DNA from 4 places in the Bacteroides sp. CAG:633 genome. Region 2 is predicted to be linked to each of the others. Evidence: riboswitches for the same ligand, from Rfam matches in the RefSeq annotation. Region 2 holds a riboswitch; each other region holds the start of a gene.

Region 1 (2,203 bases), on a different contig from region 2:
CATGCCGTCGGCCAGGCTGAACATTTCACGGGTAATTTGTTTGATGCTCTTGTCTTGGTAGCCCTCTTCGCGTGTCTTGATGAAATAGGCGTTTTCGGCAAAACGGGCCGAGTCGAACAGAACGGGTTTGCCGTATTTGTCAGCTATGGCACGTACTTCACGCAGGTTCTGCATGGATACGGGTTGTCCTCCTGCCGTATTGTTGGTGATGGTGACGATGATGAAAGGAATCCGGTCGGCGTGTTCCTGCAAGGCTTTCTCCAGTTTGGCAGGATCGACGTTTCCCTTGAAAGGAACTTCAAGTTGTGTTTGCTTAGCCTCGTCGACAGTACAGTCCAGTGCGAAAGCTTTGCGTCCTTCAATGTGTCCTTTGGTCGTATCAAAGTGTGAGTTGCCAGGCACGATGTCTCCTTCATGCACCAGATAGGAGAAGAGTACGTTTTCGGCGGCTCGTCCCTGATGGGTGGGGATGATGTATTCGAATCCGGTCAGTCTGGTAATGGTATCTTTAAGTTTAAAGAACGATGAAGCACCTGCGTAACTTTCATCGCCCAGCATCATTCCGGCCCATTGGCGGTCGCTCATGGCGCCTGTACCCGAGTCGGTGATCAGGTCGATGTAGACTTGTTCAGATTTCAGTTGAAATACATTGTAATGGGCTTCTTTCAGCCATTGTTCACGTTCTTGTCGGGTGCTTTTGCGGATGGGTTCTACCATCTTTATTTTCCAGGATTCGGCAAAGGGTAATTCCATAGTTGATTAGTTTTTCTTTTTTTGAGGGTTTGACATTTGGTTAACGGAATAAGTCTATGACTTATTGCTCAGGAGTCGAAGATAGTGATTTTTCTTCTATAAAGCAAGAAGTTCGTTTCCCTTTGTAAAAAAACAAATGTCCGGGCGAAATCACTTCGACCGGACATTCTCAATAAACTTGGCAGAGTTCATTTACCTTTTTACTTTCTTTGAATCAGTTGAAATGATTTGGACAGGAAATAGTTGTCCGGTTCATCAAACTCAACGCTTTTTCCTCGAAAGCAATGATAAAGTGTGTTGCATGGCAGGTCTTCTGACTTGTTTCTGTGGCAGACGCCTTCCCGGACGTATCCAGTGGCTTAAGAGGTATGTGCCTGTCACACTTCACGAAACTTACAGCAGCGGGACTGTTCAGGATTCTCACCTGATTCCCTTTTAATTGCTTTCCCGAAAGAGGATTGCAAACCAATGCAGCGCAAAGATAAGAAAAAGCCGGGGATTTACAAGGGAAATCTCCGGCAAATTAGTACATGTTACGAAGGTAATATTTTATTTTTCCCTGGCCAGTGTGAATACGAACTCCAGTCCTCCTCCTTGCCTGTTTTTGGCCGAGATGGTTCCTCCGTGTATCAGAACGGCGTTTTTCACAATGGCCAGTCCGAGGCCGGTTCCGCCCAGCTTGCGCGAACGGCCTTTGTCTACCCGGTAGAAGCGTTCGAACAGGCGGTTCAGGTGCTCAGGAGCTACGCCTACCCCTGTATCTGCAAAGCTGAAATAATAGAAGTTCTCGTCTTCGCGGAAACAGCCGATGTGTATATATATGTTGGTACCAGCGTAGGCGATGGCGTTGTCCATCAGATTCCGGAAAATGGAGTAGAGCAGCGAATAGTTGCCTTTCAGCTGTATTTTGGGTTGCAGCGAGTTGACTACTGTAATATGTTTTTCTTCCAGTTCCAAAGCTACTTCGTTGACGATGTTTCCAACCAGCAGGCTGATGTCTACCTTTTCCATATCGATCATGTTGGCTGCTTCGTCCATACGTGTCAACACGGAGATGTCGCGTAGCAGTCGGCTCAGGCGGTTGCTTTGGGCATAGCAGCGCTCCAGGAAAGTCTGCATCTTTTCGCGTGGGATGCTGTCGTTGCTGACGATGGTTTCCAAATAGCCCTGTATACTGCTTACCGGGGTTTTCAGTTCGTGAGCTATATTTTGGGTCAGTTGCCTCTTCAGTCTGATTTGCTCTTCTTCCTGGGTTATGTCGTTAATCGAGATTTCGAAGCTACGGTCTTGGAAGATGATGCATTCGATGATAAAGATACGTCCGTTTTTGTTGATGTTGAGCGACATGCGCTTTTCTTCCGTTGCATTAGCCGGACGTTTCTGCGACTTGTTGATAAAGTCGGTTATTTTCTGAAACTCACAGATAGAGAATATCTCTTCGGTAGTTTGC
Region 2 (2,203 bases):
CGGTCGATACGCCACCCGCTCCCAAGGTATAGCTGAAACCGTTGTCCTGTATCTCGTTGCGCAAGCGGCAGCAGCTGGACAGTGAGTCGGCACTGCTACTCATATAAGTAAAGAAGGAATGCCCCTCGGCATACATTTCGGCTGTAAAATCGCCCCACTCCTGGTCCAGCACATCGCCGTCCTTGCTCAGCAGAGCCACCGTCTCGACCGGAAAAGTCAGCACCGTCTTGGTACGTTCCCGGTTGAACCACTTCATAAACCGCTTTTGCAGCCAGTTCAGTCCCTCCCAGTCGGGCTTGCTGCCGTCGGGGAAAAAGAAGTCGCCGAACAGGCTTTCGAAATAGTAACGGTCGTAATACGAAATGTTCCAGAAGACAGCCTGATAGTTGCGTGCTCCGGTAGGCTGATTGATGGAATAGACAATCTGTTCGAAGCAATCGGTAATGATTTTATCGACCGTACGCTGCTTCAGCGAAAGGTCCACCACCTTTTCCGGCTCCTTGTAATACTCGCGGCCGTACTCCAGCCCGATGAAATAGTTGAGATACATCAGAAACTCGGGCGTGGCACAAGCTCCGCTCAACATGCTCGAAACCATGAACACCATGTTGACAAAGCCTCCGCAGAACGACTTCAGGTTGGTGGGTGCCGTCGAATTGCCGCCTATCGACTTCGTACCGCCCGTCAGCCAGGGGTACATCGTGATGGAAGCACAATAATTGGCCAGACTCGTCTCGTCATTCTTATATATAAAGTGGTGAGTCAGCAGGTCAAGGTACTGGTCCGCCAGTTCCTTGCCATACATTTTCTTCATGCGGTCGGTCAGCAACCGGCGATTCAGGCGGATGAAGTTCGACTTGGGCAGTTCACCAATCAGCGTGGCGATGTTTTTATGCTCCACATTGGCGTTGGCATCGTACTTCGAACCGGTAGCGGCATTGGTTGCCTCGCAATAGTCGGACAAGAACTTCAGTTCGTCCATCACCTCGCGGTCCTCCGCATGACGCTGCCGGTAGAGCATGAACGACTTTGCCACCCGATAATGTCCCTCGCGCATCAGGGCTTCCTCCACTAAGTTCTGGATTTCTTCCACCTTGATGCCGTCGTACAGGTCGAGCCGGCTGATGATTTTCGAAACATTACTCAGGCTGACAGGCTCGTTCACCGAACGGAATGCCTTGATAATGGCATTCATTATCTTGTCGAGCGAGAAGCGGTCGGCCGATCCGTCCCGCTTCACAATTGTAAAGTCACTGGTTTCCATCACTGTTTTCATTGTTTTTCCTGTTTTGTCCGGCCAATAAACCACTGTTCGCACACAATATGGCTTCCCGAAGGCTACAGCCGGCATTTTGCGGACACACCTCTTCCTCAGGTATGCCTTTCCCACAAAAAGTTTAATTACTGAATATTTTCGCACCGCTTTTCTATCCCACGAGTAAAAACGGCCTTTGATGAAAATGGCAGGTCTTCTGACTGACTCCCGCTCCGACACCTTCCCAGTTCAGTTGACCAGTGGCAAGAGTAATTGTCGGAACGTTGAATGGAGCTTCACAGCAGCGGGACTGTTCGGGACTTTCACCCGATTCCCTTTTAATTCACGAAGATGAATATCCGCATGAAACCAATTCGCGGCAAATATAGCAGAAAAAACAAAAAGGCAGAGAAAGAAACCGGAAGTTTTTTCAGCCGAAAGATGGGAAACAAGGCGAAAGATACCGCCAAATGGGTAATTATTCCCCAACATTGTAGCACAGATTCTACAATATCCCCACTTCCAGTCAGCCAACCGTCTGCCCGATTTTTGCAGCAATATTGCTAACAAACGTAAGTACAGGCTAACATTTCTGAAAGCGATGCCCGAACTGCATATCTGGCACTGGAACACGCGGTATGGAAATAAAAAGAAAACATTTCTGCCCAGATAAGAGCCTAAAAGCCTGTTTTCAAACAATTCCCCTATCTTGTAAGAAACAACCAAAAAGGATTTTTATCCAACAAACATACAGTCGCATCGTCCAACAGAGCATAAACAGACATTAACAGACAAAATACAGTATGCCACAAATCGCTGTTTCTGTTGGCACTCCCTTTGCACTACAGTTTATGAGTGAGAAAATAAAACCTGAATATTCACCTAAACTTAAACGATTATGAAAAAGGTATTAGTAACAGTAGCGATGATTCTCGGAGTAAGCACTTT
Region 3 (2,203 bases), on a different contig from region 2:
GTCATATCGCGTTCGGTGGCAACGGACAAATATTCCGGACGCGAACTTGCCAAAATGTTGGCTGTAATTGGGGCCATTAACGGAGTGGCGCCGGTGGCGGCTCCGATTGTGGGTGGCCTGCTGACCGATGTGATAGGATGGCAGGGCATCTTCTGGATTCTGTTCGGGCTGGGACTGGTGTTATTGGCCTGCTGCTTACGTTTTAAGGAATCGTTGCCGCGTGAAAACCGTTCGGCTGAAAAATGGAGTGATACGTTCCGCAGTTTTGGAGTCGTGTTGCGCGACAGGCGTTACGTGTGCTATGTACTTCAGATGGCTTTCGCACAGGGAGTGCTGTTTGCCAACATCGCCTCGTCGCCTTTCATCGTGCAGCAGCATTATGGCTTTTCGGCATTTGCGTTCAGCTTGTGTTTCGGAGTCAATGCGCTTGCGATAGGTGTTGCGGCTGCCTTGTCGGTCAAGTTTCGCCGTTCGGAGACCAGTACACTGGTTGGCTGTTGCGGAATGGTAGTGGCAGCCGTGTTACAGTGCGGGGCGTTAATGTCGGCGTGCAGCTTTTGGGTATACGAGGCTCTGATGCTGGTTCTGCTGTTCAGCATGGGGATGACGTTTACTTCGAGCACAGCTTTGGCCATGGAGAGTCAGCGCGAGAATTCGGGCACGGCATCGGCTCTTTTAGGTGCGGTATGTTTTGCGGCGGGAGGCATTGTTTCGCCATTGGTGGGCATCGGTAATATCCTTTCGTCCACGGGAGTGGTATTTGTGGTTTGTGCCTGCTGTTCGCTGCTGTGTATGCTGGTGGCTTTGGGGCGCCGGGGCACACGGCTGTATTTTGCTTTCAGCACGATACGAAAGCAATAAAACGTAACCTGCGCCACGGTGGCCAACAGCGTTTCAGCAAACCACTTCCGACAGAACGCTGTTTGTTGGTATTCAATACTTTTTTTGTGTTTTTGATTGCGGATATTCAAATAAATTCCTACATTTGCCGCTGTTTTGTTCCGTAATCTCCGTTCGGAGATGTGGATGAAAAGGGAATCGGGTGTGAATCCCGGACAGTCCCGCTGCTGTGTGTTTCAAGAGGAATGTATCATACTCGGATGCCACTGTTTTTCTGATAATAAAGAGAATGGGAAGGCGATACATTAGGAAACGAGTCAGAAGACCTGCAAAACAAAGTCGAAAAATTGTCTGTTCGAGGAAAGCAGTCAGTGCACACAAGAATAATGAAATAAAAGATTCTGCCGTTTGTTTATGAAGATGCGATTGGGCTGTATCGTATTGTGCTGCATGATGACCTGCCGGATGGTGGCACAGGAAGTGCAGGAAGATACGATTGCCGGCAAGGTGCATCAGATAGAGAAAGTGACGGTGACTGCCCGTAGGATGCCCAACAAGGTGACATCGGCTGTGCCTGTGCAGACCATGTCGAAGCAGGACATCAGCCAGCTTGGCATACAGAATGTGGCGGATGCCGTACGCCGTTTTGCCGGTGCCGACGTAAAGGATTACGGTGGTATAGGCGGACTGAAGACAGTCTCTATCCGCAACATGGGTGCAGCCCATACGGCTGTCAGCTACGACGGTGTGGCAGTCAGCAACTGCCAGGCAGGGCAGATAGACATCGGACGTTTTTCGCTGGACAATGTGTCGATGCTTTCTCTTTCCATCGGTCAGAGCGAAGACCTGTTGCAGTCGGCCCGTCTGTATGCGTCGGCCGGCGTACTGAACATCGAAACGGAAAAACCTCACTTCGAAGGAAATCGTACTTCTGCTTTTCTGGCACGTGTCAGGGGCGGCTCGTTCGGATATGTAGCGCCCTCTGTCAGATGGTGGCAGAAACTGGGGGAGCGTACACGCCTCTCGGTAGATGCCGGTTATATGCGTGCCGACGGCAATTATCCGTTTACGCTGGTGAACGGGAAGTACGTGACGAAAGAGAAACGAAACAACTCGGAAGTGGAGTCGTGGCAGGGCGAAGCGACGCTGTATCATACGTTCAAAGACGGAGGGGAGTTGGATGTGAAAGGATATTATTACTATTCAGCCCGCGAACTACCGGGAGGGGTAACCCTTTATAACCCGATTTCGGATGAAAAATTATGGGATGAGAACTTCTTTACACAAGCGCGTTATAAAAAGAAGTTTTCTACTAAGTGGACATTACAGGCGCAGGCCAAATACAATCACAGTTGGAATCGCT
Region 4 (2,203 bases), on a different contig from region 2:
CCTGGAGCATGGCAAACCTATGCTGTTCGGTGAAAACAACGAATACGGACTGATGCAGGAAGGCTTCGGTCTGAAGGTAGTGAAGCTGGGCGAAAACGGCATCACGGAGAAAGACATCCTGGTGCACGACGCACACTGCATGGACAACACCCTGCAGCTGAAGCTGGCGCTGATGGAAGGTCCCGACTTTCCTATCGCACTCGGCGTGATCCGCGACGTGGAAGCTCCTACCTACGAAGAAGCCGTACACCAGCAGATCGAAGAGGTTTCGGCCAAGAAGAAGTATCACAACTTCGAAGAATTGCTGCTGACTAACGATACATGGGAAGTGAAGTAAGCCTATTGGCTTCTTCGCCCTCGTTACAACTATAACAGACGTGTCGGGATTCGGCACAGATGAGACTAGTTTCTCCGGATAAGGGGTTGCACAATCACCCCGATCTCTCTTATTTATCCGTTGCAAATGGTAAATCTGTGATGAATCCCGACACTTTTTTCTTTTTCCTTCATCTTCGCCTCTCCACTCACCTTTCACTATCTTTAGATAAGAAAGGATGCGGCTCGCCAATACAAAAATAAGCGAGCTTCTTTTTTGTATTGCTCTCACCTTTCACTATCTTTGCCCCCGAATTGGTTCCGTCTTGTCCAACCGGACGAGCGGATTAAAAGGGAATCGGGTGAAAGTCCCGAACAGTCCCGCTGCTGTGAAGCTCCAGTTTCAACTTATCGGAAAAGACTTTTATGCCACTGATGTTACATACATTGGGAAGGTTCCGGTAAGGGAGTCAGTCAGAAGACCTGCCATCATTCATGTTTGGTCGACCTCCAGGGTTAGGGAGGCCAATACGAACAAGTAAAAACAACAATTCAGAAAACTAAAAGACATGGTCAGATGTACTTTTCGACCTGTCATGCTTGTCTGTGCCTTAATAGGAAGCACTATATCCCTATACGCACAAAGCAAGTTAGACAGTTTGCAGCGTTTGGACGAGGTCGTCATCACGGCACGTTCCATTCAAAAGGAAGTCATACCCGTACAGCAACTTCAGGGCGAACAGCTACAACGGCTCGCCTCGCACAGTGTGGCCGATGCATTGCGCTACTTTTCGGGTATACAGATCAAGGACTACGGCGGTGTAGGCGGCCTGAAGACCGTAAACATACGCAGCATGGGCACCAATCATGTCGGCGTATTCTACGACGGCATCGAACTGGGCAATGCACAGAACGGAACAGTGGACCTGGGACGCTTCTCGCTGGACAACATGGAGAGTGTCACCTTGTACAACGGGCAGAAAAGCGCCATCTTCCAACCAGCCAAGGACTTCGGATCGGCAGGTTCCATCTATTTGCAATCGCGGACACCGAAGTTCGATGACAACGAGACCCATCGGGTGAAAGCCACTTTCAAGACCGGCTCTTTCGGTACCGTCAATCCGGCCTTGCTTTGGGAGCAGAAAGTGAGTGAAAAAGTCAATATGTCGCTTAGCGGCGAATACATGTACACCACCGGTCGCTATAAATTCACCTACCGCGTGGAAGAAGGCTACGACACCACAGCTGTCCGGCGCAATGGCGACGTCAATGCTCTACGACTGGAGAACGGTTGGTTTGGCAAGCTACCGCAAGGGCAGTGGAAGGCCAAGGCCTACTTCTACCGCTCCGAACGGGGCTATCCAGGTGCCGTGGTGCGCAACAAGTTCTCGCACGAAGATCGTCAGTGGGATACCAACGTATTTGTACAAGGCTCGCTCCGCAAGGACTTCTCCGAACGCTACAGCCTGATGCTGAACGCCAAGTATGCCTACGACTACCTGCACTACCTGGCCGATCCGCGACAGGACGAGGCCCTGATGTACATCAACAACCACTACCGTCAACAGGAAGCCTACGTATCGCTGGCGCAGCGTTATACACTGCTGCCGTCGTGGGACGTCAGTCTGTCGGCCGACTATCAGTTCAACCTGTTGAATGCCGACCTGAAAGACTTTGTCTACCCGCGCCGCCATACAGTGCTGGCTGCTGCCGCTACTTCCTTGCACCTGGGACGGGTGAAGATGCAGGCCAGTATTCTGGCTACCTTCGTCCACGACAACGTGGCCTCGGACACAACCGCTGCTGCCAATAAGATGGAATGGACGCCCACAGCCATTGCCTCGTGGCAGCCTTTCAGGCAGCACGACCTGCACCTGCGTGCTTTCTA

The links. A riboswitch is a leader RNA that binds a small molecule or an ion and turns the genes downstream of it on or off. The one in region 2 is predicted to bind cobalamin.
Region 1: linked by a shared signal. The riboswitch ahead of QVP67_RS05260 (tryptophanase) and the one ahead of nrdD (anaerobic ribonucleoside-triphosphate reductase) in region 2 are both predicted to bind cobalamin.
Region 3: linked by a shared signal. The riboswitch ahead of QVP67_RS14645 (TonB-dependent receptor plug domain-containing protein) and the one ahead of nrdD (anaerobic ribonucleoside-triphosphate reductase) in region 2 are both predicted to bind cobalamin.
Region 4: linked by a shared signal. The riboswitch ahead of QVP67_RS06400 (TonB-dependent receptor) and the one ahead of nrdD (anaerobic ribonucleoside-triphosphate reductase) in region 2 are both predicted to bind cobalamin.

What each region holds. Positions count from the first base shown of each region.
Region 1 covers NZ_FR883036.1:32,224-34,426, forward strand. Annotated here, with positions in the region: gene QVP67_RS05260 (tryptophanase) at 1-753, opposite strand, end outside; cobalamin riboswitch at 1,040-1,239, opposite strand; gene QVP67_RS05265 (sensor histidine kinase) at 1,303-2,203, opposite strand, start outside.
Region 2 covers NZ_FR883138.1:22,828-25,030, reverse strand. Annotated here, with positions in the region: gene nrdD (anaerobic ribonucleoside-triphosphate reductase) at 1-1,264, opposite strand, end outside; cobalamin riboswitch at 1,446-1,644, opposite strand; gene QVP67_RS13245 (hypothetical protein) at 2,154-2,203, shown strand, end outside.
Region 3 covers NZ_FR883153.1:12,844-15,046, reverse strand. Annotated here, with positions in the region: gene QVP67_RS14650 (multidrug effflux MFS transporter) at 1-861, shown strand, start outside; cobalamin riboswitch at 980-1,188, shown strand; partial or broken gene QVP67_RS14645 (TonB-dependent receptor plug domain-containing protein) at 1,255-2,203, shown strand, end outside.
Region 4 covers NZ_FR883048.1:9,836-12,038, reverse strand. Annotated here, with positions in the region: gene QVP67_RS06405 (2-oxoacid:ferredoxin oxidoreductase subunit beta) at 1-337, shown strand, start outside; cobalamin riboswitch at 615-820, shown strand; gene QVP67_RS06400 (TonB-dependent receptor) at 912-2,203, shown strand, end outside.